DNA from 2 places in the Luteibacter sp. 329MFSha genome. Region 1 is predicted to be linked to the other one. Evidence: predicted binding sites of a transcription regulator. Region 1 holds the regulator's gene; the other holds the start of a gene.
The links. The regulator FliA, encoded in region 1, starts transcription of late flagellar genes. The targets are predictions, from matches to a motif close to TAAAGTTTNNCNNNCNNNGGCCGATAA.

Region 1 (14,486 bases):
CGGCCTGGTGGCACAGGTGCCGGGCCTGATGCTCTCGATCGCCACCGCCGTGATCGTCACCCGCGTGTCGAAGTCCCAGGAAATGGGCAAGCACGTCATGGGGCAGCTGTTCGGCCAGCCGAAGGCGCTGGGCGTCGCGGCGGCCGTGCTGGGCACGATGGGCCTGATCCCGGGCATGCCGAACATCCCGTTCCTGATCCTCGCCGGCGTGGCCGGCTTCGGCGCGTGGAAGTTGCACCGCAAGCAGCTCGACGCGGCCGCGGGCATCGTGTCCGGCGCCGGCACGCCGGGCACCGAGCTGGCGCTCGAGTCGGCGCCGCCGGCCGAGCGTCTCGAACTGTCGTGGGAGGACGTGGCCCAGGTCGACACGATCGGCCTCGAGGTCGGCTACCGCCTGATCCCGCTCGTGGACAAGGCGCAGGGCGGCGAACTCATGGCGCGGATCAAGTCCGTGCGTCGCAAGCTTTCGCAGGAACTCGGCTTCCTCGTGCCGTCCGTGCACATCCGCGACAACCTCGACCTCGTGCCCCACGGCTATCGCATCTCGCTGATGGGCGTGCCGATGGGCGAGGCCGAGATCCACACCGAACGCATGCTGGCGATCGATCCGGGCCGGGTGCACGGCACGATCAACGGCATCGCGACGCGCGATCCGGCCTTCGGCCTCGACGCCGTCTGGATCGAGCCGGGCCTGCGCGAGCATGCGCAGACGCTGGGCTACACGGTGGTCGATCCCGCCACGGTCATCGCGACGCACCTCTCGCACATCCTGCAGAACCACGCGCACGAGCTCATCGGCCACCAGGACGTCCAGCAACTCCTCGACCGCCTCGCGCAGCAGACCCCGAAGCTCGTGGAAGACCTGGTGCCCAAGCGCCTGTCGCTCGGCGCGGTGGTCAAGGTGCTGCAGAATCTGCTCGCCGAGCGCGTGCCCATCCGCAACTTCCGCGGCATCGTGGAATCGCTCGCCGAGCACGCGGGCCAGAGCCAGGATCCCGGCGTCCTCGCCGCCGCGGTGCGCGTCACCCTCGGCCGCCAGATCGTGCAGGAGATCGCGGGCCTCGGCACGGAAGTGCCTGTCATTACTTTGGCGCCGGATCTCGAACAGATCCTGCTGCAATCGCTCCAGGGTGGCGGCCCCGCCGGCGCCGCGGTCGAGCCGGGTCTGGCGGATCGCCTCCAGCAGTCGGTCGCGGAGGCCTCGCGGCGGCAGGAAGCGGCCGGGGAACCGGCCGTGCTCCTGGTGTCGCCGGCGTTGCGTCCATGGCTTTCGCGCTTCACGCGTCATGTGGCCCAAAACCTGCATGTACTCGCCTACAACGAGGTTCCGGACAACCGGCGCGTCAAGCTGGTGACGGCCCTCGGGCGATAGGACTTGAGACGTCGCGCGGAGAACGCGCGACGCAAGCGGAAGAAACTGATGGCGTCCCCGCGACGGGCGTCAGGACGAAGACAGGATCGAAGGCATGAAAATCAAACGATTCGTTGCTCCCGACATGCGCCAGGCCATGCGCCAGGTCCGTGACGAACAGGGTCCCGACGCGGTGATCCTGTCGACGCGTCGGATGGACGACGGTATCGAGATCATCGCCGCCCTCGATTACGACGAGGCCCTGGTTCGCGAGGCCGGCTTCGGCATCGACGCGCCGGCACCGAAGCGCGAAGAGGCGCCGATCCGGGCCCAGCGCGACGAGGCCGAGCGCGCCGCGCGCATCGACCAGGCCCGCGCCGCGACCGCCGCCGCCGTGGAACGCGCCGCGAAGGCGGGTTTCGCCGGGACGGGCAACGCGCCGCAGCGTCAGTCCAGCGCCGCGCTCGCCGCGAGCGTCGCCGACGTGGTCCGTGCGGCCACGGTCGCCCCGGCCAACGATGCCGCCGTCAACGGCGTGCGCGCCGAGATCAACAACCTGCGCGAGATGCTCGAAGTGCAGCTCTCGACGCTCGCCTGGAATCAGATGGACCGCGACCAGCCGCTGCGCGCCCGCGTGCTGCGCGAGATGACCCGTCTGGGCATCGACGGCGACGTCGCCCGCTCGCTCAGCGCCGAACTGCCGCCGGGCATGACGGCCGAGCAGGCGCGCTATCTGCCGCTCGGTATCCTGTCCCGTCACATCCGCACGTCGGGTCGCAACTTCGACACCGTCGGCGGCGGCGTCACCGCGCTGGTCGGCACCACGGGCGTCGGCAAGACGACGACCATCGCCAAGCTCGCCGCGCGCGCGGTGCTTCGCCACGGCGCGTCGAACGTCGCGCTGATCAGCGCCGACCAGTACCGCATCGGCGCCGGCGCCCAGCTGGAGCATTACGGCCGGTTGCTCGGCGTGCGCGTGTTCAACGCCCACGACGCCACCAGCCTGCGCAACGTGCTGTTGCAGCTGCGCGGCCGCCATACCGTGCTGGTCGACACCGCGGGCCTCGCCGGCAACGATCCCAAGCTGCAGCAGCAGTTCGAGACGCTGCGCGCGACCTCCGACGTCCGCGTCTGCCTGGTGCTCGCCGCCAACGCGCAGGCGCAGGCGATCGACAACGCCATCCGCGCCTATGCGCCGCTGGCGCCGCAGAGCGCGATCCTCACCAAGCTCGACGAGGCGCCGCTGATCGGCGGCGCCCTATCGGCGGTGATCCGCCACGGCATGCCGCTGGACTACACCACGGACGGTCAGCGCGTGCCCGAGGACATCGCCACGGCCGACGCGCACAAGCTCGTCTGCCTCGCCGCGCAGCTCCTCAAGCAGCGCAACGACGAACCCGACGACGCCGTCCTGGCCGAACGGTTCGGCCTCTCACCCCCGGCGATGGCCTGACCGGCCGCGCCGCACCCGCCCGACTCCCTGCGTGACTCCGTCCCATTCCTGCAGTGATCTTTCTATGAACACACACGTCGATACGACCCAGGCCGCCGGCCTCAACTGGCTCGCCGACCGCCGGCCCACCCGCAGCATCGCGATCGCGGGCGGCAAGGGCGGCGTCGGCAAGACCACGGTGGCCGTGAACCTCGGCATGGCGCTGGCCATGGGCGGGCGCGACGTGCTGTTGCTGGATGCCGACCTCGCGATGGCGAACATCGACGTGCTCCTCGGCCTCCAGCCCACGCGGCACCTCGGGCACATGCTCGAAGGCGAATGCGCCATCGAGGACCTGGTGCTCCCGGCCGCGCACGGCCTGAAGGTCATCCCGGCCACGTCCGGCGCCCGTCGCATGGCCCAGCTGCCGAACATCGAGCACGCCGCGGTCATCCGCGCGTTCGACGAGTACACGTTGCCCCCCGAATACCTGATCGTCGACACGGCCGCCGGCATCTCCGACAGCGTGTCGATGTTCGCCGCGGCGTCCGACGAGGTGGTGGTGGTCGTCTGCGACGAGCCGGCCTCGCTGACCGACGCCTATGCCCTGATCAAGGTCATGAGCCGGGAGTTCGCGGTCAACCGCTTCCGCATCGTGGCGAACATGGTCCGGCACGCCCAGGAAGGCCGCCAGCTGTTCGAGAAGCTGTCCCGGGTCACCAACCGCTTCCTCGACGTGTCGCTCGATTTCATGGGGATGGTGCCGCACGACGAGTACCTGCGCCAGGCCATCCGCCGCCAGGCGGCGGTCGTCGACGCCTGGCCGAGCAGCCGCTCCGCGGTCGGATTCAAGAATCTGGCCAGGTCGGTCGATACATGGGGTGAACCCGAGCCCCGTGCGCAGGGCCGTATCGGTTTCTTCGCCGAACGGTCCCACCTGGGGGGAGGGCTGCCACTGTGAGCGTCGCGACCGAATACCTGGAGATCACGCGGATTCCGCCTGACCAACTGGTGAGGACTCACGCGCCGCTGGTGCGTCGCATCGCCTATCACCTGATGGGCAGGCTGCCGCCAAGCGTGGATGCGAACGACCTCATGCAGGCCGGGATGATCGGACTGCTCGAGGCCGCGAGGAATTATTCGCCGACTCGCGCGGCCAGCTTCGAAACCTATGCGGGCATCCGCATACGTGGCGCCATGCTGGACGAACTGCGCAAGACGGACTGGACCCCGCGCTCCGTCCACCGGAAGTTGCGCGAGGTGGCGGAGGTGACGAGGCAGATCGAAAACGAGACGGGCGCGGATGCCGAAGACGCGGAAGTGATGAAGCGGCTGGGCATCGACGCCATGGAATACAACCAGATCCTGGCCGACGCGGCGAGCGCGCGGTTGCTGAGCCTGACGGCGCCCGAAGGCGACGAGGGCGCGGCGATCGACGTCGCGGACCCGGACGCCACGGGCCCGGAAGGATTGTTCGAGCAGGAAGGCCTGCGCGACGCGCTGGCGCAGTCCATCGACGGACTGCCCGAGCGCGAGAAGCTGGTCATGTCGCTGTACTACGATGAAGAACTCAACCTGAAGGAAATCGGTGCGGTGCTGGGGGTGAGCGAATCGCGGGTGTGCCAGATCCATGGCCAGGCCCTGATCCGCCTCCGTGCACGCATGTCGGGTTGGAAAGACAAGCATTGACGGCATCCCGGTGCCGTCGCCGGTAAGAAGCACGCGCGGTCAGCAAGGCGGAGACGAGTTTTGGACAAGAACATGAAGATCCTCGTGGTGGACGATTTCTCCACCATGCGACGCATCGTCAGGAACCTGCTGGTGGAGCTCGGCTTCACCAACACCCTGATCCAGGAAGCCGAAGACGGCAACGCGGCCCTCGCGATGCTGCGCTCGCAATCCTTCGACCTCGTGGTCACCGACTGGAACATGCCCAACATGACGGGCATCGAGCTCCTGCGCGCCATCCGCGCGGACGCCGCGCTCAAAGCGTTGCCGGTGCTGATGGTCACCGCCGAGAACAATCGCGACCAGATCATCGCCGCCGCGCAGAGCGGCGTGAACGGCTACGTCGTGAAGCCGTTCACGGCCGTCACGCTGAAGGAAAAACTCGACAAGATCTTCGAGCGGCTCGCCGCGGCCGCCGGCTAAGGATGACGATGAACACGATGCTTTCCAGCGGCCGCGATGTCGCCCCCGAACTGCGCGAACTTTTCGAGGCCGACGACACCGTGGCCTTCGAGCACGCGCTCGACAACCTCCTGCGCACGCGCGAGCAGCACATCTTCCTCGCGCTCGGTCACCTCGCGCGCGACCTGCACGAGTCGGCGCGGCGCCTTGCCGCCGATATCTCCACCGACGGCGTCCCGGGCAACATGAGCGACGCGCGCAAGCATCTGCGCGACGTCCTCGAGATGAGCTCGCAGGCGGCCCACCGCACGCTCGACTTCAGCGAGAAGCTGCGCCCCCAGGCGCAGGCGCTGGCCCGCCAGGCCGACGAGGTGCTCGTGCTCGACCAGGCCGATCCGGCGTTCGCCAGCAACGCCACGGCACTGGCCGTGCGCGTGGGCGACTTCGCGCAGAGCTGCGACATCGGGTTCGGCGAAATGGTCGAAGCCCAGTCCTGGCAAGACCTCTCCGGCCAGCGCGTGGCGCAGGTCGAGGCGTTCATGGCGAAGGTCGAATCCTCGCTCGTGGAGCTGGTGCGACTCACCGGGTCGCTCGCGGGCGGCGCGGCACCGGCGGCCGACAAGGTCAGCCAGGACGAAGTGGACCGCCTGCTCAGCGAATTCGGGTTCTGAGCGCGCTTATGAGCGTGGAGCTGGACAACGAGCTTCTCAACGTCTTCCTCATCGAGGCGCGGGAACTGCTCGAGAGCCTGGGCGAACAGCTGGTGGACCTTGAGTCCACGCCCGGCGACGTCGAACTGCTGAACGCGGTGTTCCGCGCGTTCCATACCGTCAAGGGTGGCGCGGGCTTCCTCGGCCTCAATCCGATGGTCGAGCTGTGCCATCGCGCGGAAGATCTCCTCAACGAGGCCCGCAACGGGGCGATCGTGCTCGATGCGGGCTTCATGGACGCGCTGCTGGAATCGCTCGACCTGCTCAACGACATGATGCGCGCCGCCGACGGTGGCGTGCCGATCGAAGCCGCGCCCCGTTCGCTGCTCGATCGCCTGCTCATTCCCGGCCGCGCGGCGACGGCGGCACCGGTGGCGCTCGCGGCACCCGTGGCGGTCGCCGCCAGCGCACCCGCGCGCGCGCACGATCCGATCGAAGACGAATTCGAGGCGATGCTCGACGCCGCCCGCAGCGATCGGGCGCCCACGCCGGCACCGTCCGGCACCATTTCCGACGACGAGTTCGAAGCGCTGCTCGACTCGCTTTACGGCACGGCTGCGCCGGGCTCCGAGCCCGTCGGCGGCGTGCCGCCGGCGGTTGCGGCTCCGGCGCCAGCCACCGACACGAACGCCATCAGCGACGACGAATTCGAGGCGCTGCTCGACAGCCTGCATGGCACGGCCGCGCCCGGCACCACGCCGATTGCGGCGCCCGAGCCGCTCGCGCCGGCGGCGGTGGCAGCGACCGCGGCGCCCGTCGCCCCGGCTCCCGCGTCCAGCACCGACGACACATCGGCGAAGCCGAAAGCCGCGACCGAAAAACGCGGCGCCCAGGCGGCCGACACCACCGTCCGCGTCGACACGCACCGCCTCGACGGTCTCGTCGACGCCGCGGGCGAACTCGTGCTGGTGCGCAACCGCCTGAGCAACCTCGCGCCACGCGGCACGAACGATCCCATGGAGCGCGCGATCGGCGAGCTCGAGCGCGTGGCCGAAGACCTGCAGAACGCCGTGCTGCGCATGCGCATGCAGCCGGTGGGCAAGCTGTTCTCGCGCTTCCCGCGCATCGTGCGCGATCTCGCCCGCCAGCTCGGCAAGGAGATCGAGCTCGTCACCGAGGGCGAGGACACCGACATCGACCGCACCGTGGTCGAGGCGCTGGCCGATCCCCTGGTGCACCTGCTGCGCAACGCGGTCGACCACGGCGTCGAAATGCCCGACGCGCGTGCCCGCGAGGGAAAGCCGCGCGCCGGCACGGTGCGCCTCGCGGCGGGCCAGTTCGGCGACCGCATCGTCATCACCGTCACCGACGACGGCAAGGGCATGGATCCCGAGGTCCTGCGCCGCAAGGCGGTCGAAAAGGGGCTGATGGACGAGGAGCAGGCCGCGCGCCTCGACGAGCGCGAGTGCTACGAGATCGTGTTCCGTCCGGGCTTCTCCACGGCGAGCCAAGTCTCCGACATCTCCGGCCGCGGCGTCGGCATGGACGTCGTCAAGACCAAGATCGTCGAGCTCGGCGGCACGCTGTCGATCGACTCGCGCGTCGGGCACGGCAGCACGGTCCGCCTTTCGGTGCCACTCACGCTCGCGATCCTTCGCGTGCTGATGGTACGCGTCGGCGACCGTCTGCTCTCGCTGCCGATGTCGAACGTCGCCGAGGTCTTCGAACTCGTTCCCGGCCAGATCCAGGAGCTGGACGGACGCATCGTCGCGGCGCACCGTCAGCGCGCGCTACCGCTGGCCGACCTCGGCCGCTGGGCCGGCGCGGCGGGGAAGGGCGGTCACGTCGTCGTGGTGCAGATCGGGCACCAGACGCTCGGCTGCCTCGTCGACGAGGTGCTCGGCCGCGAGGACGTCATGGCCAAGCCGCTCGGTCCGTTTCTCAAGGATGTTCCCGGCGTCGCCGGCGCGACCATCACCGGCGACGGCCGGATCGCGCTGGTGCTGGATCTCGCAGGCCTCGCCGACGACGGCGGCCAGGTGCTGCCCTCGCTAAGGATGGCTGTCTGACATGGATATCGTGAGCGTCGTCGGGACGATCCTGGCCTTCGTGGTCATCATCGTGGGAACCATCCTCAAGGGCTCGAGCCTCGACGCCCTCTGGAACCCGGCGGCCTTCGTGATCGTCTTCCTCGGTACCTTCGCCGCGTTGCTCGTGCAGACGCCCGGGGCGGTGCTCAAGCGTGCATGGAGCATGCTGCCCTGGGTGTATCGTCCGCCCGACATCGAGTCGGAGAACCTCGTCAGCCGCATCGTCGGCTGGAGCGAAATCTCGCGCCGCACGGGCCTGCTCGGTCTCGAGCCGGCCATCGAGCGTGAGACCGATCCCTTCATCCGCAAGGGCCTCCAGCTGCTGGTCGACGGCACGGAGCCCGACGCCATGCGCTCGGTGCTCGAAGTGGAAATGCTCGCGCGCGAGCACACCGACATCGAAGCCGCCAAGGTCTTCGAGAACGCCGGCGCCTATTCCCCCACGATGGGCATCATCGGCGCCGTGATGGGTCTGATGTCGGTCATGCAGAACCTCGCCGAACCGAGCAAGCTCGGCCACGGCATCGCGGCGGCGTTCGTCGCGACCATCTACGGCATCGGCCTCGCCAACCTTTTAGCGCTGCCGATGGCCTCGCGTCTGAAGGGCCTCGCCCGCCAGCGCTCGCAGATGCGCGAGATCCTCGTCGAAGGGCTCGTTTCGATCGCGCAGGGCGACAACCCGCGGCACATCGAGAGCAAGCTGCAAGGGTTCCTGTCGTGAAGCGACGGCACCACGAAGAACACATCAACCACGAACGCTGGGCGATCCCCTACGGCGATCTGATCACGCTGCTGCTCGCCTTGTTCGTGGTGATGTACGCGGTGTCGGCCGTGAACGAGACCAAGTTCCGCGTGATGGCGCAGTCCATCAACGAGGCATTCAACGGCACCGGCAAGGTGATCGAACCGATCCGCGACGCGACGCCGGCCGCGCAGGTGCCGCTGCCGAACCAGTCGCGCTCGCCGACGGCCGCGCCGATCGCGAAGATCGACGTACCGATCCCGCCGCGCAACCTGCCGTTGCCGGGACACGAAGGCGCGGCCGCCGAACGCCAGGACGCCGCCAACGTCAACACCGCCACCGCGGCGAACACCACGGTGGGCAAGACCGAGAACGCCAGCCTCAGCCAGATCTCCGACGAAGTGAAGCGCGCGATGAAGCCGCTGATCGACAAGAGCCTCGTCAGCGTCCGGCAGACCCCGGACTGGCTGGAGATCGAAGTGCGGACGGACATCCTGTTCCCCGTCGGCGTGGCGAAGCTGCAGCCCGCCGCGGAAGACGTTCTTCGCAAGCTCGCGGGCATCCTCGCGCCGTTTCCCAACGCGATGCGCATCGAGGGATACACGGACAACACGCCGATCGCGACCGCGCTCTTCCCGTCGAACTGGGAACTGTCGGCCGCGCGCGCGGCGACGGTGGCGCGACTGATCACCACCACGGGCGTGGACCCGCATCGTGTCGGCATCATCGGCTGGGGCGAATTCCGCCCGACGGCCAACAACGCCAGCGAAGAAGGGCGCAATCGCAACCGGCGCGTCCTGATCGTGGTGATGAGCGACAAGGCCGCGCCGGCGCGTTTCTACAGCGACGCCGACCGCGTCGATCTCGCCGCGGCGACACCGTCCACCACGCCACCCCCGGCCGCCACGGCCGCGACCGAGGTCGAGGCGCCCACCGCAGGCGCCGCGCGGCTCGCGGCCCCGGCCGGAGGAGCACGCTGATGCGCGTATGGGCGATCTCCAACCAGAAGGGCGGCGTGGGCAAGACGACCACCGCCGTCGCGCTCGGAAGCCTGCTCGCCGCCTCGGGCAAGCGCACGCTGCTGATCGACATGGATCCGCACGCGTCGCTGTCGGGATACATCGGCGTGGAAGGCGGTGCGCATGGCAGCGTTTACGATCTCTTCGGCGTGGGCGGCAACCCGCTGCCCGTCGGTACGCTCGTGCACGCGACCCCGTGGGATCGCCTCAGCGTGCTGCCGGCGTCCGCCGCGATGATCACGCTCGACCGCCAGCTCGGCACGCGGGCCGGGATGGGCCTGATCCTCTCGCAGGCGCTCGCGGAACTGGCACCCGATTTCGATCACGTGCTGCTCGACTGTCCGCCGACGCTCGGCGTGCTGATGGTCAACGCCCTCGCCGCGAGCGACCGCCTGCTGGTGCCGACGCAGACCGAGGCGCTCGCGCTCGCGGGGCTCGAGCGCATGCTGCGCAGCCTGTCGATGATCGAACGCTCGCGCGGCAAGCGGATGCCGCGCACCATCGTGCCGACCCTCTTCGACGCGCGCACGCATGCGTCGCGCGCCTGCCTCGCGCAGTTGCGCGAGCAGTACGGCGACGTCGTCAGCGCAGCCGTCATTCCGACCGACACCCAGATCCGGGAGGCCAGCGCCGCGGGCGTGCCACTCGCCTCGTGGCCGGCCGCACGCCGCGGCGGTCTCGCCTACCGTCAGCTCCTCGAGGAGCTGCTGGCGCTGCCGGCGGCCTCCGTCACGGACGCCGCCGCGTGATGCGCGCGATGCAGGACGCCGAGCAGATCGTCGCCGACTACCTGGCGGAACTGCTGACGCCCGTCGCCGCCGCCGCGCCCGAACCCGCCGCGGACGTGCAGGTCGTCGCCATCGAGCCGTGGAAGGCCGCTCCCCTGGGCGAGCCGATCGCCGCCGGCGATACGCGCTATCTGCTCTGCGTCGCCGCCGGCGTCAGGCTCGCGGTGCCCATGGCCGACGTCACGCATCTGCTGCCCATGCCGCCGTTGTCGCCGCCGAACTCGTCCAACCCCATCTGCCTCGGCCGCTGGCGCCATCCGAGCGGTGAGGCGCGTGTCGCCGACCTCGCCGCGGTGCTATCGCCCGACATGGCCGGCGCGCCGGTCAGCACGCTGGTGATCCTTCGCGATCGTGTCTGGGCACTGGCCTGCGTGGTGGACGACGAGCCGGTCGATCTCCTGCCGGAAGCCATCCAGTGGCGCATCGGCGCGACCACGCGTCCGTGGCTGGCCGGCATGTCCCTCGAACCCAAGTGCGGCGTGGTCGGTACCACGGCGCTGGTGCAATGGCTGGAAAAGGAGCTGGGTCCGTGACCGAAACCCAAGGTGGCGCGTGGCTGGGCTTTTCGCTGAAAGGCCAGCGTTATGCGGTGTCGCTCGCGAGCGTTCGCGAAGTCATCCGTCCGGGCGACATCACGCCCGTTCCCGGTAGCCCCGACGACGTCCTCGGCATCGTCAACCTGCGTGGGCAGATCGTGCCGGTGCTGGACGGTCGCCGCCGCTTCGGCCTGGACGCCGCGACCGAAGTCGGCGCCGCGGATAGCCAGCGCGTCATCGTCTTCGACGACAGCGGAAGCGTGGTGGGCATGCGCATCGACGTCATCGGGGACATGCTCACGTTCGCCGCCGACGAGGTCGCACCGCCGCCGCCAGGACGTGCCGAACGCCGCGACGATCCGGTCAGCGGTGTCATCACCCGCGACGACGGCTTCATCGCCTTAGTGGACGTCGCACGACTCTGCCGGGCCTGACCACCAGCCGTGTTCTTCGGCTGAGGCTCCTGGACAGCGCGGCGGCATGCTGGAGACGACGCTTCGAAATCGCTCCGCGTTGCGTTACCGTGTGCCGCGACCCAACGGAGTGCCGCCTGCATGAACGACGTCATCGGATACGTGCTGATCGCCCTGGCGATCCTCAACCTCGTCGGTCTGCTGTTGCTCTTCCGCCGTCTCGGTCATGTGTCGTCGCCGGCCACGACCAGCGAGCCCGTCGTCGCCCCCGTACCGGAACCCGTCGCGACCGACGAAGCGACCATCCCGACGGAGGCCCTCGCGGGCATGCTCCGCCGCTTGGACCATCGCCTCGGCGACATCGAGGATCAGGTCCGCCGCACGCCGGCCGTCAGCATGGCGAGCGACGCCGGCGCCACGAACGACCGTGCCCTGGCGCTGGCGCAGCGCCTCGCACGGCAGGGTGCCACCCCGCAGGACATCGCCGAGACCTGCGGCATCTCGCTCACGGAAGCGGAGCTGCTGCACCGGCTGCATTCGCCGCGCTAGGCGGCACCGACACCGCTAACCTGCGTTATCGAGAGCGGCACCTTCCGCGGCGCGCTTCCTTCCACGCGCGAACAGACGCACGGCCAGCGGCATGAGCATCAGCGGCAGGTTGCTCGGACCGGGCCAGCGAATGGCCAGGAGTCCGGCGATCAGCGCCATCAACGGCAGCGCCAGCGTCCGGCGCAGCGTCATCGCGACCACGTCGGGGCTGACGTCCTCGCGCAGGAACGGCGCACGCAGGGCCCGCCGGATCAGCAAGTGCTGGAACAGTCCGGCGACCAGCAGGTTCCCCGCGTAGAACCATTCCGGGACCCGCTCCGCGGGATGCGTGCTCATCAACGCCGACGAGAAGGGCATGAACGCGACCGCCATGAGCAGCAGCAGGTTCGGCCATACGATGCCCGGGTCGTAACGACGCAGCAGGCCGAACACACGATGGTGGGCGACCCACAGCGCGCCCACGACGAAGAAACTCAGCACGAAACCGATGAAGTGCGGCACCAGCTCGAGCAGCGCATGCGCCCAGGCGCCATCCGAGGCGTCGGCCGGGTGTGGTACATGGATTTCGATCACCAGCAAGGTGATGGCGATGGCGAAAACCGCATCCGAGAAAAACGTCAGCCGTTCGAGCTGCTGCTCCTGCGCGTGCGACATGCGATGACTCCCCCCTGAGGTCAGCGCAGATGATCGCGCCGACGCCGGCCGAGGGGAAGTGCTCGCAGCCAGGAGGCTCGCCTTGATGCCCGTTCTTCGGAGTCCATCCAAATCGGCTGGCGGCGTCTGCCGCTAGGTTCCAAACGATCGCCCTGCGATTCGCGTCCCATTCCACAGGTACTGCGGACGATCAGGGAAGTGCGTTCGTGACATGGGCGCCATCGTGCCAGACGCGCCTGAGATGGTCCGCGACACGACGTGCGGCGACCAGGGGATCGCCATCGGCGGGCGAGATGCCCGCGTTCGCCTCGCCGTAGGGCGCATACCGCTTCGGGTCCGTCGTGGAAAAAAGTCCCACGGTGGCCGCCCGTGTCGCGGCGGCCAGATGCATGACGCCGCAGTCGGCGCTGACGTACGTGCCGGCGGCCTCGATGAAAGCCGCGAGCTTTCTGATGTCGCTGGTGAAGTACGCAGGATACTGATCGTCGACGCGCGACTTGCCGTCGGCCGCGATCAGTTCGACGACGCGCATGGGTCCGAGCTGCGCGGTAAGCGCCTCGAGGAACTGCTTCCACCACGCCGTTCCGAAACGCTTCCGGCCGGTCGCGTTTGGAAAGATCGCGAGCACGCGTGCATCGGATCGAGGACCCGCCGCGAGGACGCGCTCGAGCGCCTGGCGTCCCGCGCGCCGTTCGTCGTCGGACATCTGGAGGTCCAGCGGAGGCAATGGCGCGTCGAGCACACCACCTAGCGCCCAGCGCAGTGCGTGGACGGGACGCGCGGCGAGGTGAGGAGGAACCAGCGCACCCGGCGCGCTGGCACGCAACCTGAAGCGCGCACGGGCCAGCGTGGCGACGATGCGTCCGGACGAGGAACCCGTCGCCGCGTCGATCACGAGGTCATAGGATCTCCCGCGGATGGCGCGTAGCACCTTGAATGTGCCGACCGGGTGGCACAGGGCGCGCTGATGAATGAGATGGACGCGGCCGATCGCGCCATAGCCGCTGAACACCTGCGCCGTGGCGGCCCCGGCGCCGAGGACGTCGATCTCGGCGCCGGGATACTGCGCTTCGAGCGCCGCGACGAGTGGGGTCATCAGGACGGCGTTGCCGAGCCGATGGTTCGGTCTCGTCACGAGGATCCGCTGGATGCCGACGGCGGGTAGCCGCCCGGCGCCGACATCCTGGGCACCGGGAGGTAGCACGCGCTCCACGAGCCAGTGCATGAGGCGGCGCCGGATATCCTGGAGGCGTCCGTGCCGTGGCGCCGGCGCCGGCGATGGCGCACGGGGATGGACCAGGGGCAGTTCGATCGACATGGCACACCGAGGGGTGACGGGAAGAAGGAAGTCGCCGCCGACGATGCACGCCGGACCTTAGGAGAGCCTGTCATGTGACGGTGACCGATTCGTTTCGGCCGGACCGTCGGCGAGGATGAGGTAACCCATGCCGCGAACGGTTCGTATTCTCTCCGGACCGATCTTTCGCCTGACGCCGTGGACGAGGACTTCGAGTGCGCTGCTGCTCACGCCGGTCGGGGAGTCGTAAAGCATGCGTTCCAGTACCTCACGACGCACGATGCGACCCGGGTGTTCGGCGAGCGCTCGCAGCAACGCGAATTCCTTCGCCGTCAGTTCCACCCGTTCGCCGTTCGACTGCACGTCGTAGTTGTCGAGGTCGATGTGCAGCGTACCGACCTCTACGCGACGGGTCGCCCGTGCCTGGCAACGCCGCGTCACGGACCGGATGCGCGCGCGTAGCTCGTCGAGGTGGAACGGCTTGCTCAGGTAATCGTCGGCACCCGCGTCGAGCGCCGTCACCTTGGAGCCGACATCGTCCCTCGCCGTCATCACGATGATCGGCGCGGTGACGTTCCCGGACCGCGCCGCGCGCAGGACCTCCAGTCCATCGATGTCGGGCAGGCCGAGGTCGACGAGGGCCACGCCGTCCCCAAGAGCTTGCAGTCGCTCCAGCCCACGCGCGCCCGTCCGTTCCCATGTGGTCTCGTAACCAGCATGACGCAAGGCGCGCTGGATCGCTGCGCCAAGGAGCACGTCGTCCTCGATGACAAGGATGTCCACGAACCGTACCTCGCGTGACGGAGATGCCGCATCGCTATTCTGGAACGGTCGC
Region 2 (14,486 bases), on a different contig from region 1:
GGCGAGCTGATGTCCAGCGCGCTGGGTGCCGCGTTCCTTTCGGCCCACGGCCTGCCAACCACATGGGTGGACGCGCGCGAGTGCCTGCATTCGGTGGCGCTGCCCAACCAGAACGAACGCACGCGACTGCTCTCGGCGATGGTCGAGCCGCACCACGACGCCGCGCTGTCCGCGGCGCTGGCGTCGCGCGGCGAGGTGTTCATCACGCAGGGCTTCATCGCGCAGGACGAGGCCGGCCGCACCGTGCTGCTGGGCCGCGGCGGGTCCGACACGTCCGCCGCGTACTTCGGCGCGCTGCTCGCCGCCGCGCGCGTGGAGATCTGGACGGACGTCGCGGGCATGTTCAGCGCGAATCCCCGCCAGGTGGCCGGTGCGCGCCTCCTGCAACGGCTCGACTACGAGGAAGCCCAGGAAATCGCCTCCACGGGCGCGAAGGTGCTGCATCCGCGCTGCCTTTCGCCGCTGCGCGAACCCCGCGTGCCTCTGCTGATCAAGGACACCAACCGGCCCGAGCTGGAAGGCACCGCGATCGGTCCGGAGGTGCGCGAGCACGCGCCGAGCATCAAGGCGATCAGCGCGCGCAAGGGCATCACGCTGATCTCGATGGAGTCGGTGGGCATGTGGCAGCAGGTCGGCTTCCTCGCCGACGTGTTCGACGCGTTCAAGCGCCACGGCCTTTCCGTCGACCTCATCGGTTCCGCCGAGACGAACGTCACGGTGTCGCTCGATCCGACGGAGAACCTGCTCGATTCCGACGCCATCGCGGCGCTCGCCGCCGACCTGGCGCGCGTGTGCCGCGTGAAGGTGATCGCGCCCTGCGCGGCCATCACGCTGGTGGGCCGCGGCATGCGCTCGATGCTGCACAAGCTCTCGGGCGTGCTCGCCGAGTTCGGCCAGCTGCGCGTGCACCTGATCTCGCAGTCGTCCAACAACCTCAACCTCACCTTCGTGGTCGACGAGGACGTGGTCGACGACATGCTCCCGCGCCTGCACGAGCTGCTCATCGGCGCCGGGGCGTTGCGCACCGACGACAGCATGGTCTTCGGCCCGTCGTGGCAGTCGCTGTACGGCAGCGGCGAGACGGCCGCGCCGGGCGCGGCCTGGTGGCAGGGCGCGCGGGCGACGCTGCTGACGCTGGCCGACGAGCGCACGCCGCGCTACGTCTATCACCTGCCGACCGTGCGCGCGCAGGCGCGCCGCGTGAAATCGCTCAAGGCCGTCGATCGCGCGCATTACGCGGTCAAGGCCAACACCCATCCGGGCATCCTCAAGGTGCTGGCGGAGGAAGGCTTCGCGTTCGAGTGCGTGTCGCCGGGCGAACTCGCGGCCGTCTCCGCCGCCGTGCCGAACGACGTGCCGCTGCTGTTCACCCCGAACTTCGCCGCGCGCCGCGATTTCGAGGCGGCGCTGCGGACGCGCGCGACGATCACCATCGACGCCATGCATCCCATCGAACACTGGGGCGACCTGTTCGCGGGCCGCGAGATCGTGCTGCGCGTCGACCTCGGTCGCGGCCTCGGTCATCACGACAAGGTCAAGACCGGTGGCACGGGCAGCAAGTTCGGCGTGCCCATCGAACACGTGGACCGTTTCCTTCGTCTCGCCGACGCGGCGGGCGCGAAGGTCATCGGCCTGCACGCCCATCTGGGGTCCGGCATCCTCGACCATGCGCACTGGGGCGAGGTGTACTCGCAGCTGGCGGCGCTGGCCGAGCGCATCGGCACGATCACGGTGCTGAACATCGGCGGTGGCCTGGGCGTGCCCTCGCATCCCGGCGAGTCCGCCCTCGACATGGCGGCGCTCGACCGCGTGCTCACCGCGGTGCGCCAGGCCTACCCGCAGTTCCAGCTGTGGATGGAGCCGGGCCGTTACCTCGTGGCCGATGCCGGCGTGCTGCTGGCGAAGGTCACGCAGGAGAAGGAGAAGGGCGTCAACGTGCGCTACCTGGGCCTCGACACGGGCATGAACAGCCTGATCCGTCCGGCGCTCTACGACGCGTGGCACGAGATCGCGAACCTCTCCCGCCTCGACGAGCCGGCGACCACCATGTACCAGGTGGTCGGCCCGATCTGCGAGTCAGGGGATATCCTCGGTTCGGACAGACGGCTGCCCGAGTCGAAGGAGGATGATGTGGTCCTGATCGCCCAGGGTGGTGCGTACGGCGCCGTGATGTCGTCGCGCTACAACCTTCGCGACGAGGCCGACGAGGTGCTGCTGCCGTGACGTCCCCGCTTTCCGATCCGCGCCAGAGCCGCACGTTCCGGTTCGTTCGCCATGCGTACGCCGATGGCGTCGCCGAACTCGCTTACGCGTTCGACGACGGTGCCGAGCTGGTCGAGCGCATCACGTTCCCCGGCGCGCCCGTAGTGCCCGCCGGTCGCGAGGCCGCCTTCGCGGCGGCGCTGCGCCTGCTGCACCTCGTCGCCGGCGTCAGCTACTACAAGGCGGGCATTCCGGAGACGATCGTCATCGAAGGCGATCCGCTCGACGAGGAAAGCGCGACGCTGGCCGACGCGCTCTACCTCCACGGCCTCGCCGAGTTCGCCTATCGCAACGGCCTGGACCTGCGCGGCCGCATCCGCTTCCCGTTCTCCGCGCCGCGCCCGGCGCCGCCGCCGGCCATCGGCCTGCCGAAGCGTTCGCTGCTGCCCATCGGTGGCGGCAAGGATTCCGTGGTCGCGGTCGAGGCGGTGAAGTCGATCGGCGCCGACGCGACCGCCGTCTGGGTCGGCAATTCGCCCCTGATCGCGGAGTGCGCGGCGCGCACCGGACTGTCGACGCTCAACATCTCCCGCGAACTCGCACCGGGCCTGTTCGAACTGAACCGGCTCGGCGCGTGGAACGGCCACATTCCGGTCACGGCGATCAATTCGGCGATCCTCGCGCTGGCCGCGATCCTCTACGGCTACGATTCGATCGTGTTCGCGAACGAGCGCTCGGCGTCGGTCGCCACGCTGGAATACGAAGGCCAGCAGGTGAACCACCAGTGGAGCAAGGGCTTCGGTTTCGAGAAGACCCTGCACGACTACCTGCATTCGCACGTGGCCGCCGATCTCGATTACTGCTCGCTGCTGCGGCCGTGGTCCGAGCTGGCGGTGACCAGCGCGTTCGCGCGCCTGGGCGGCGATTATTTCAACGTGTTCTCCAGCTGCAACCGCAACTTCCGCATCCTTGGGCCCAAGCCCGCGGATCGCTGGTGCGGGCAGTGTCCGAAATGCCACTTCGTGTTCCTCGCCCTCGCGCCGTTCATGGCCAAGCCGCGGCTCGTGTCGATCTTCGGGCGCAACCTGCTCGACGACGAGGCGCTGGCCGGCGCGTTCGACGCGCTGCTGGAATACAAGGACCACAAGCCGTTCGAGTGCGTGGGCGAGGGCGCGGAAGCGCGTGCCGCGCTCGCCGCGCTCGCCGAACGCCCGGAGTGGCGCGAGGACGCGCTCGTCGCGCGCTTCCGCCGCGAGATCCTGCCGCAACTCGACAAGGCCGAGCTGGCCCTCGAGCCGTGGCTGACCCCGGGCGCATCGCACCTCGTGCCGGAGCGGTTGCGCGGAGCGCTGGATGCGCTGGGCTGATCTGGAAGGACGGCGCATCGCCGTCTGGGGCTTCGGCCGCGAAGGCCGCGCCGCGTTGCACGCGCTGGCTCGCCGGCTGCCGGGACAGCATGTCGACCTGTATTGCGCCGCCGACGAGGCCGGTGCGGCGCGCACGGCGTTTCCCGATGTCCTGGTGCACGAGGTCGCGCCCGACGCCGACGCGCTGGCGAGCTACGACATCGTCGTGAAGTCGCCGGGCATCTCGGCGTACAAACCCGAACTGCTCGCGGCGAAGGAGCGCGGCACGCGCTTCACGTCGGGCAGCGCGCTCTGGTTCTCGGGGCACGTGGACGCGCGCACCATCGCGGTGACGGGCACCAAGGGCAAGAGCACGACCTCGGCGCTGATCGCGCATCTCGCGCGGTCGCTCGGCGTCCGCACGGCGCTCGCCGGCAACATCGGCATGCCGCTCCTCGAACTCGACGAGTCGCACGCCGATCTGTGGGTCATCGAACTGTCGAGCTTCCAGACCGGCGAGGCCTTCGGCGTCGATCTCGGCGTGGTGACGAGCCTGTACGAAGAACACCTCGACTGGCACGGCTCACGCGAGCGCTACGTCGACGACAAGCTCAAGCTCCTGGCGGCGAGCGCGCGCGTGCTGGTGAACGCCGGGCAGCCGCACCTGCTGACGCGGGCCGAGCGGCACCCGGGCCTGCATACTTTCGGCGATGCCGCCGGCTGGCACGTGCACGACGGCTGGATCCAGCGGGGCGACGAGCGGATCATCGAAGCGCATCGCGTGTCGGCTCCCGGTCTGCACAACGCGACCAACGCGTGCGCGGCGCTCGCCGCGCTGGAGATCATGGGATTGGACGCACGCGCGGCGGCTCCCGCGCTGTCCACCTTCGCGCCCCTGCCGCATCGCCTGCAGCCGCTCGGCGCGCGCGATGGCGTGGCATGGATCAACGACTCGATCAGCACCACGCCGCTGGCCAGCCTCGCCGCGCTGGAAAGCGTCGGCGCGAAACGCGTCGCCCTGATTGTTGGCGGTCACGACCGCGGCCTCGACTGGACACCCTTCGTCGAGGCGATGCGCGCGCACGCGCCAGCGGCGATCGTGTGCCAGGGCGCGAACGGCGGTCGCATCGCCGACGCGCTCGATGCCGCGGGCATCGGCGGAGTCCACCGCGTGAACGATCTCGCGGAAGCCGTGAACACGGCACGCCGGGCGCTGGCCGGCGACGGCTGCGTCGTGCTTTCGCCGGGCGCCCCGAGCTTCGACCAGTTCCGCGACTACGCCGAGCGCGGCAAGCGCTTCGCGGAGCTCGCGGGCTTCGAAGCCCATGCAGCAGGCATCCGCGGACTGGGCGTCGGGTAGGAATCGGCGCGACCCCAATCTGGTGGGAGCCGATCGTATCGGCGATCCCGCGGCAGCGGGCAACCTCGCCCAGTCTGGTGGGAGCCGATCGCATCGGCGATCCCGCGGCAGCGGGCAACCTCGCCTCAGTCTGGTGGGAGCCGATCGCATCGGCGATCCCGCGACAGCGGGCAATCTCGCCTCAGTCTGGTGGGAGCCGATCGCATCGGCGATCCCGCGGCAGCGGGCAATCTGGCGACAGCGCAGCGCGGGCGACCCGCAGCCCGCTCACGCGCCGTCGCCCGACATACCTGAACACCTCCGCCTCCTACGTTGCTGGTTCCTGTCCCACGAGGAGCCTTCAATGCAACGAAATATTCTTTGGAGCGGCGTCGCGCTGCTCATGCTTACCTGCACCTTCGGCGCCCATGCACAGTCCGTGATTGCCGGCGCAACGTGCCCATCGGTTCCCGGGTGCGAAACCATGGCCATCGGCCCGGTCTACGACGCGTCGATCGACGCGAACGCGGCCTTGGTGACCCGCGAAAGGAGCCAGTCATGAACGTCACCTCTTCAGGTCATTGCAAAGGTCCCGATGCATCACTGGTCCCGACCAAAGGTACCGTCTTCGCTGCACTCGCGACGCGGGAAGGGCAGCGACCAGGCGACACGCTGATGACCGTGGACTCGAAAGCGTATGCGGAGGCGCTTGACGTGCGCTATGAAGCACAGGGACATGATTCTGCGATCATGGCTAACGATCAGCTGCGGATGGGGAGTGCCTTCACGCGATTCGCGGAGGCCCTCGTTCCTATGCTGGCCCGACTGGCTGTCGAGCGCCCGGATGTGGTGTCGAGGACGTTCGATCTTCGAAAGGACGACCAGTCGCTCAAGGTCGTCGATGCAGATCTGGATCCGGACCAAGCGGCTTGGCTCGAGGCGCGCCTCAACGAGTTACCTGATCTCCTCTGCCTGGCAACGGAGTTCAATCGCTCGGTCGCATACGCCTACGGCGACGGGAGTCGCGACTATTACCTGACCGAGACGGTAACCGGATACATCGACCATCCACCCGTCGCGAACCTCGACGCAACGGTCGATCGCGACGTGCGGTTCATGTCCTTGTTGCGCAGCGTCCGCGATGCGGATGTCGATAACGAAAACGTGTACCTGCTGCGCGACCACTACAAGGCGAACCCGTATGCCCTCGCGGCGATCAAGGTCCGCGACTTCGTGATTCCCGCCGACACCTATCGGCCCGTCCCGGGTGGCGGTCTCGCCGTCTCGAAGCCGACCGCCGGTCCGATCGTCTCGACGATGGCGTGATCATCATGCGCAAAGTGCGCTCGCGGCGAGCACCCGTTCGCGCGCGAGTGCGCTTCCCACAGGGTTAAGAAATCGCCGGTCGCGCCTATCCGTCCGTGGCGGCGAGCAAGGTCCCGACCACGGCCGACAGTGCCGCGTAGAGTTCCGGCGGCACGTCGTCACGCAGGCGTACCGCGGCGAGCAGCGTCGCGATCTGCGGATCGAGCTGCGGTGCGAGGCCTAGTGCCTGCGCGCGTTCGAGCATCGTTTTCACGCCGTGGGCGTCGATGCGCTGGCTGTTGCCGTTGCTCGTGGGGGACGCGAGGCGCAACGTGACGCTGCGCCGGGGCGAGGGGAGGGCCGTCGTCATGCGCGGGCTTCCAGCAGGACGGCGCTGTAGGCGCTGCTCGGTGTCGGCAGGCCGTGCATGCAGCTGAAGTGATCCAGGATGAGGCCGCTCTTTTCGAGCAGGCGGCGCAGCACGACGAACGCGTTCTCGAGATGCGCGACCGTTTCGGGACGCTGTGCCCACAGGCGGACGGAAACACGCGGCACGCGGAGCTGGATCTCGCCCTGCACGGCGCCGAGCGATGGCGGGTCGATGGCGAAACCCACCGTCCATGGGCCCTCGGTGTCGCCCAGCAGCGGCTGGCCTTCCTCGATACGAATCTGCAGCACGTCGTAGCCGCGCCCGGCGGCGAGCGGCACTTCGATCATCCACACGCCCGCCTGCGGGTGCGATTCGAGCTGCGCGATCTCGACGCGCGACAGGGCCGCGCGCGTGTCCGTGCGCAGCTGGCCGACGACGGCCTCGATGTCGTCGTCGCCGAGGCTGAGTTCGGGAGCTCGCGGCTGGGCGACGAGCGCCCGCTGCACAAGCGGCGGTGGCGTGTCGCTGGCTGGCCGGGCGAGCTGGGTGCCCGGCCGGCCGGTGGGAATATCGGCGAGCGCGCGGCGCAGGGCTAGCAGCGCCGCCTTGAAGTCGTCGGCGGCGGGCGTCTCGTGCTTCGGCTCCGCGAGATGGGCTTCGAGGAACGCGCCGCTTTTCGCGATCGCCTCCTTCATGCCAAGCGGCGAACTGACGTCGGACGGTTTGCTGATGGCGGCTTCGAGGGTGGCCAGCGCGGCGCGCAGCGGTGCCGGAAGCATCCGCGCGACGGGGCGGCGACCGAGCGCCGCGAGGACGCCGAGCAGAGGCGCGTAGCCATTCTGCAGCGGCAGGCGTTCACGCAGGCCCTGCATGGCCACGCGTTCGTCGGTGTTGCCCGGGACGATCTCGAGCTGCGGCTGCGCGCCCTGGGTCAGCACGCGCACCTGGAACTGCTGTGGCAACTGGCCGCCGGGCGCGTCGGCCTCGACGGCCATCCCGCCGATGTCGAGCAACAGCTTGCCGATGTCGGTCTGCCCCATGATGCGCGCCGACAGCAGGGTCCCGACCCGCCAGCTGTCCGCTGCGGCCGTGGTGCCCGCGGCCGCGCCGGCCCAGAGCTGGGCAGCGAGACTGGTCGGCTGGATGATCAAGGGGGATGCCCTCCCGGCGCCAGGCGCACCCTCGGTGGGCACGCTCCTGTGTCCCAAGGGATCGGCGGGTTTTTACGAAACTTTAGGTCGGGCGCGCCCTTGGGCCATGCCTTATCGGCAAACCTGCGCTCCGCGCGGGCAGGTTAGAATGGGCGGATGACCCAGCTTCCTTTCGACCTCCTCGCCACCGATGGCGCGGCCCGGCGCGGCCGTCTCCGTTTCGGCCGCGGCACCGTGGAAACGCCGGCCTTCATGCCCGTGGGCACCTACGGCTCCGTGAAGGCCATGACCCCGCGCGATGTCCTCGACACCGGCGCGGAGATCATCCTTGGCAATACCTTCCACCTGTTCCTGCGCCCGGGCCTGGAGATCGTCGGCGAGTTCGGTGGCCTGCATAAGTTCATCGGCTGGGACAAGCCGATCCTTACCGATTCCGGCGGCTTCCAGGTCTTCTCGCTGGCGCACAAGCGCAAGATCACCGAAGAAGGCGTCACGTTCGCCTCGCCGGTCGACGGCTCGAAGGTGTTCCTCTCGCCCGAGGAATCGATGCGGATCCAGAAGGTGCTGGACTCCGACGTCGCCATGATCTTCGACGAGTGCACCCCGTATCCCGCGACGGAGCGCGTCGCGTCGGACTCCATGGAGCTGAGCCTGCGCTGGGCCGAGCGTTCGCGGCGGGCCTTCGACGACCTGAAGAACCCCAACGCGCTGTTCGGCATCGTCCAGGGCAGCACGTTCGAGAACCTCCGTCGCCGCTCGGCCGAGCGCCTGATCGAGATCGGCTTCGACGGCTACGCGGTGGGTGGCCTGGCCGTGGGCGAGCCGGAAGCCGAGCGCAACCACACGCTCGATTTCACCCTGCCGATGTTGCCGAAGGACCGCCCCCGTTACCTCATGGGTGTGGGCCGGCCGGAAGACATCGTGGAGGCCGTACGCCGCGGCATCGACATGTTCGACTGCGTCATGCCGACCCGGAACGCCCGCAACGGCTTCCTCTTCACGGCCGCCGGCACCCTGCGCATCCGTAACGCGAAGTTCGCGACGGACACCCGCGTGATCGAGGAAGGCTGCGACTGCTACGCCTGCGCCAACGGTTTTTCCCGCGCCTACCTGCGCCACCTCGACCGTTGCAACGAGATCCTCGGCAGCCAGCTGGCGACGATGCACAACCTTCGTCATTACCAGAGGCTCATGGCCGGACTGCGTGGCGCCATCGAGGCCGGCGGTCTGGAGGACTTCGTGGCGGCGTTCTATGAGGCGCGTCGCAAGGGCGCCACCGACGGCTGATCCGGCCTTGCAGGGGTGCCCCGGCGCCCCCAACCCCTTGACGGGGTGCGGTACATAACCGCCGGGGTGCGTGGCATAATCCACGATCTTTTTACGTGAACGGCAGCTTTTCCTTGGCCGTTCCATGACTTGCGAGAAATCCGATGAGCCTTCCTACGTTCGCTGCCATTGCCCAGGCCACCGCTCCCGCCGCCGGCGCCGCTCCGCAGGGGGCCTTTGGCTTCTCGCCGCTGATCATGATGGCGGTGCTGTTCGGCATCTTCTATTTCATGATGATCCGGCCGCAGATGAAGCGGCAGAAGGAGCACCGCGCGCTTCTGGCCGCCCTGGCCAAGGGCGACGAGGTGGTCATGAGCGGCGGCATGGCCGGCCGCATCGAGGACGTGGGCGAGTCGTTCGTCCGTGTCGAGATCGCCCCGGGCACCGTCGTCCAGGTGCAGAAGGGCTCGATCACCCAGGTCCTGCCGAAGGGCAGCCTGAAGAAGTCGTAAGACTTTCCTCTTCCATAGCGTCAGCCGCGGCCGGTGCACGGCCGCTTTCACGGAATGTAAGGCATGAGTGATTTTCCACGCTGGAAGTACGCGCTGGTCGTGATCGTGTTGCTGTTCGGCATCGTGTATGCGTTGCCGAACGTCTTCCCGCCGCAGCCCGCCGTGCAGATATCGGGCAACCGCGGGGCCGCCGTCGACCCCGCGCTGAAGACCAAGGTCGAGGGCATGCTGGCCACCGCGAAGGTGCCGGCGACGTCCCTGGAGCTCGATGAAAAGGGCACGCGTCTGCTGGCGCGCTTCCCGAGCGTGGACGCGCAGGCCAAGGCGTCCGACGCCCTGCGCACGGGCCTCGGCGAGAACTACACCGTGGCGCTGAACCTCGCGTCCACGGTGCCGGGCTGGCTGCGTTCGATCAACGCGAACTCGATGCCCCTGGGCCTCGACCTTCAGGGTGGCGTGCACTTCCTGATGGAGGTCGACCAGAACGCCGTGATCGACGCGCAGGAAACGCGCTACGCCGACGACATCCGCTCGCTGCTGCGCGACAAGAACGTCTCGTACGACGCGGTGAACCGCAATGCGCGCGGCCAGGGCGTCAGCGTCGTGCTGCGCTCGGACGCCGACCGCCAGCAGGCGGCCACGCTGATCGGCACCGATTACCCGGACCTCGCCGTCAACGACGGTCCGACCACCGGTAACCGCTTCATCCTCAACGCCACGGTCAAGCCGGCGAAGCTGCGCGAACTGGCCCAGAGCACCATCACGCAGAACGTGACCACGCTGCGCCAGCGCGTGAACGCCCTCGGCGTGTCCGAGCCGCTGATCCAGCAGCAGGGCCCGAACCAGATCATCGTCGACCTCGCCGGCGTCCAGGACACCGCCGAGGCCAAGAAGATCATCGGTGCCACCGCCACGCTCGAATACCGTGCCGGCCTGTACACGCCGCAGCAGGCCGTGGACGCCGCCCGCTCGGGCAGCGTGCCGCCGGACGCCAAGCTGTACTACGGCCGGGACGGCCGTCCGTACCTGCTGAGCAAGAAGGTGATCGCGAAAGGCGACGAGCTCACCAGCGCGGTTTCCGGTCGCGATCAGCAGAACGGCACGCCGAACGTGAGCGTCTCGCTCAACAGCGCCGGCGCGCGCAAGATGCAGGAGTTCACCAACGACAACGTCGGCAAGCCGATGGCGGTGCTCTACATCACGCGCACGGTCGAGACCAAGACGGTCGACGGCAAGGAGATCAAGACGCCGAAGATCACCGAGGAGGTGATCAACTACGCGAACATCAGCTCGCCGTTCGGCAAGCAGTTCTCGACCAACGGCCTGCCGAACGACCAGGAAGCCTCCGAGCTCGCGCTGCTCCTGCGCGGCGGTTCGCTCGCGGCGCCCGTCGACATCGTCAGCGAGAGCGTGATCGGTCCCAGCCTGGGCGCGGACAACATCGACAAGGGCTTCAAGGCGGTGATGCTCGGCCTCGGCCTCGTGCTGGTGGCCGCGGCGATCTACTACAAGCTCTTCGGCCTCGTCGCGGACATCGCGCTGTTCTTCAACCTCGTGCTGCTCGTCGCCGTGATGTCGCTGGTCGGGGTCACCCTGACCATGCCGGGCATCGCGGGTATCGTGCTCACCCTCGGCATGGCGATCGACGCCAACGTGCTGATCTGCGAACGCATCCGCGAGGAACTGCGCAACGGCTCGTCGCCGCTGGCGTCGATCCGCACGGGTTACGACAAGGCGTGGGCGACGATTCTCGATGCCAACGTGACGCATCTGCTCGCGGCGCTGGGTCTCATGACCATGGGCTCGGGTCCGATCAAGGGCTTCGGCGTCACGCTGTTCATCGGTATCCTCACGTCGATGTTCACGTCGGTGACGGTGACCCACGCCATCACCGCGCTGATTCACGGCGGCCGCAAGCTCAAGACCCTGTCGGTCTGACGGGAGGGACGCCATGGAAATCTTCAACCACAATTCGAACTTCAACTTCCTCGGCCTGCGCAAGTACAGCATCGGTCTGGCGATCCTGCTCATGATCGGCTCGGTCGCGCTGATCCTCACGAAGGGCTTCAACTACGGCCAGGACTTCCTCGGCGGCGTCGCTGTCGACGTGCAGTACGCCTCGCCGGCCGAAGTGAACGACGTCCGCGCGGCGCTCGAACACGCCGGCCTGGAGAATCCGCTCGTGCAGGCCGTCGGCGGCGCGCGCGAATTCTCCGTGCGCCTGCAGCCGAAGGACGACAAGGGCGCGGCGAATCTCAGCAACGACGAGGCCGCGTCGCGCGTGGCCGCGGACGTGGTCGCGGCGCTCAAGGCCACCCGCCCCGACGTCACGATGAAGAGCCGCTCGTTCGTCGGCCCTCAGGTCGGCGAGGAGCTGCGCAGCGACGGTATCGTCGCGGTGATCTTCGTCATCGTCGGCATCATGGGTTACCTGTGGATCCGCTTCGAGAAGCGCTTCGCGATCGCGGCGCTGGCGACGGAAGTGCACGACGTCCTCGTCACGCTCGGCATCTTCGCGCTGACGCAGCGCGAGTTCGATCTCACGGTGCTCGCCTCGGTGCTCGCGGTGGTGGGCTACTCGATCAACGACAAGGTCGTCGTGTTCGACCGCGTGCGCGAACTGTTCCGCTCCAGCCGCAACGCCACGCCGGAAGAAGTGCTCAACCGTTCTATCAACAGCACGCTGTCGCGTACGATCATCACGTCGCTGTTCACCGGCATCACGATGGCCGCGCTGTTTTTCATCGGCGGTCCGGTGGTCCACGGCTTCGCGATCACGATGCTGATCGGCATCCTGGTCGGTACGCTCTCGTCGATCTTCGTCGCCAGTCCGATCCTCCTCTGGCTGGGCGTGTCGAAGCAGGACCTGATGCCGCGCACCAAGGAAGACCCGGAGCTCGAGCGTCGCCCCTGATCCGGCGATGCTCCCGCGCCAAAAAAAAAGGCCCGTCGCGAGACGGGCCTTTTTTCTTGAGCCATCCCTCATCCCTGGGATCAGAAATCGTCACCGTCCTCGGTGGCGCCTTCGGCGTCGTTGGCCAGAGTGACCACGACGTACGCGGAGCCGACCAGTGATGCGCAGAGCCAGGCGTAGACCATCTGGATGCCCGTCCTCGGGATCGCGGCCGCCACCTGCGGCGCGAGTGCCAGGCCGACGATGCCGGCCAGGGCGAGTACGGATGCGACGGCCCACGCAAGACGCCGGGACGGCGACGCGGTGGTGATGAGGTTCATGCTGCGGTGCCCCTGTGTTTCCCCTGTTTCGCGACGGCGTGAAGACGGCGTGACGTCGCTTGACGTACGGAATACCGTAGAACGACGCATCAGGCAAGTGCGAGGTTGTTCAACATTGTATTGATTGATAAGGTTTTTTGTGCGGGAAGTGGGCCAAGCCTCTGGCTGCGCTAGACTTTCCGTTCCTTACGAGGCATCGGCCCCATGGCAGCACGCGACTTTCCCCGTTTCACCCTCACCAGTGGCGCGACCCGCGAGGGTTCCCGCTATACCGCCCTGCTGATATCGCAGCCGGCGGACGGTGGCTATCCGAGCTATTTCGCGGTGTACGAGAACCGCAGTTTCCGCGACGAGGCGAGCGCGGCGCAGGCGGCCGAGAAGGCTCTGGGGCTGGTTCTCGGCGTCGAGGACGACGGGGCGCCGGTGTTCGCCGAGGGCGAAACCGGCTTCGACGACGACGCGGACGCCCAGCCGGAAAGCTGATCCGGCGACCTGCGTGAAAATTCCGTCTTGACAGCGACCCGTGGCGCGGCGCGTCATATCCCTCATTCAGGGTGACGAGCGGCGATACGCCATGAGTGATTGGGACGGGCGGTACCGGCAGTTCGTGGAGGCATCCTCCGACTGCATGAAGGAACTGGACCGTGACGGCGTGATTCGCTTCGTGGCGGGCCTCGGTTGCGCGGCCCTCGCGCCCGAGGGAGCCGATCGGCTCATCGGACGGCACTGGCTCGAGCTCTGGCCGCCCGAAGCGCAGGACATGGTCGCGCGCGTCCTCGATCGCGCGGCTGCCGGCGAGCGTGTCGACTTCGTCGGATCGCGCAACCCCGGCGCCGGATCCGCGCGCTGGTGGGAGGTGATGGTCGCGCCGGTCGTGGCCGACGACGAGCTCGATCACTTCATCGTCATCAGCCGGGACGTCACGGAGCGCGTCGAGCTGCAGACGTCGCTCGAGTCGATCATCGAGATCATGCAGGACCGCCTCAACCAGACGGTCGCGAGCACCGCCACCGCTTCCACCCGTTACGGCACGCTGATGGAACGGCTCGAGTCCGAGCACGGCGCGCGGCGGGATGCGGAAAGCCGGCTGGCGGGGGTGCGCGAGCAACTCGACATGGCCAACCGGGCGCGGCAACTGGCGGAGGCGGGCGCCCGGCAGGCCCAGAAACAGCAGGCCATCGGCCAGCTCGTCAGCGGCATCGCCCATGACTTCAACAACATGCTGCAGACGGTGATCGTGAGCCTCTCCGGCCTGCAGGACGACTGCGAGGAGCTCGCGCCGCGCCACCGCCGGATGGTCACCTACGCGGTGGAAGGCGCGCGGCACGCCACCGCGCTCACCCGCCGGCTGCTCGCCTTCGCCCGCAACCAGCACTCGCAGCCCGAGGCGGTGGACCTCGGCGACCTGGTGATGGCGTTCGCCGACTTCGCCCGCCATGCGCTCGGAGGGCGCGTGGGGGTCGAGGTGTTCCGCCAGCCGGGGGCGCTGCCCGTGTGGGTCGACCGTCACGGCCTGGAGCAGGCCCTGATGAACGTGTGCCTCAACGCGCGCGACGCGATGGACGGGTTCGGCCAGGTGGTGATCGAGGTCGGCGAGCGCGAGGGAGGCCCCGTGCTATCCGAGTTCGCCCGGGACGCCGCGACGTACCGCCAGGTTTTCGTCAGCATCGCGGACACCGGCGGGGGCATGCCGGAGGAGGTCCGGCAGCGCCTGTTCGAGCCCTACTTCACGACGAAGGAAGGCGGCTCCGGGCTGGGCCT

Region 2: a site for FliA is predicted at 7,772-7,798, ahead of BMW54_RS13905 (flagellar hook-length control protein FliK). Genes of this name have one in related genera too.

Annotation. Positions count from the first base shown of each region.
Region 1 covers NZ_FOJE01000001.1:148,323-162,808, forward strand. Annotated here, with positions in the region: gene flhA (flagellar biosynthesis protein FlhA) at 1-1,372, shown strand, start outside; gene flhF (flagellar biosynthesis protein FlhF) at 1,467-2,804, shown strand; gene BMW54_RS00715 (P-loop NTPase) at 2,869-3,744, shown strand; gene BMW54_RS00720 (RNA polymerase sigma factor FliA) at 3,741-4,472, shown strand; gene cheY (chemotaxis response regulator CheY) at 4,533-4,934, shown strand; gene BMW54_RS00730 (protein phosphatase CheZ) at 4,943-5,584, shown strand; gene BMW54_RS00735 (chemotaxis protein CheA) at 5,593-7,632, shown strand; gene BMW54_RS00740 (flagellar motor protein) at 7,634-8,374, shown strand; gene motD (flagellar motor protein MotD) at 8,371-9,375, shown strand; gene BMW54_RS00750 (ParA family protein) at 9,375-10,163, shown strand; gene BMW54_RS00755 (hypothetical protein) at 10,163-10,735, shown strand; gene BMW54_RS00760 (chemotaxis protein CheW) at 10,732-11,172, shown strand; gene BMW54_RS00765 (DUF2802 domain-containing protein) at 11,293-11,700, shown strand; gene BMW54_RS00770 (TMEM175 family protein) at 11,716-12,354, opposite strand; gene BMW54_RS00775 (glycosyltransferase family 9 protein) at 12,545-13,579, opposite strand; gene BMW54_RS00780 (response regulator) at 13,730-14,434, opposite strand.
Region 2 covers NZ_FOJE01000002.1:574,399-588,884, forward strand. Annotated here, with positions in the region: gene BMW54_RS13875 (bifunctional aspartate kinase/diaminopimelate decarboxylase) at 1-2,223, shown strand, start outside; gene murL (UDP-N-acetyl-alpha-D-muramoyl-L-alanyl-L-glutamate epimerase) at 2,220-3,569, shown strand; gene murD (UDP-N-acetylmuramoyl-L-alanine--D-glutamate ligase) at 3,556-4,908, shown strand; gene BMW54_RS13890 (hypothetical protein) at 5,252-5,449, shown strand; gene BMW54_RS13895 (hypothetical protein) at 5,446-6,213, shown strand; gene BMW54_RS13900 (hypothetical protein) at 6,299-6,562, opposite strand; gene BMW54_RS13905 (flagellar hook-length control protein FliK) at 6,559-7,713, opposite strand; gene tgt (tRNA guanosine(34) transglycosylase Tgt) at 7,870-9,000, shown strand; gene yajC (preprotein translocase subunit YajC) at 9,144-9,491, shown strand; gene secD (protein translocase subunit SecD) at 9,555-11,429, shown strand; gene secF (protein translocase subunit SecF) at 11,443-12,405, shown strand; gene BMW54_RS13930 (hypothetical protein) at 12,486-12,725, opposite strand; gene BMW54_RS13935 (hypothetical protein) at 12,930-13,208, shown strand; gene BMW54_RS13940 (two-component system sensor histidine kinase NtrB) at 13,300-14,486, shown strand, end outside.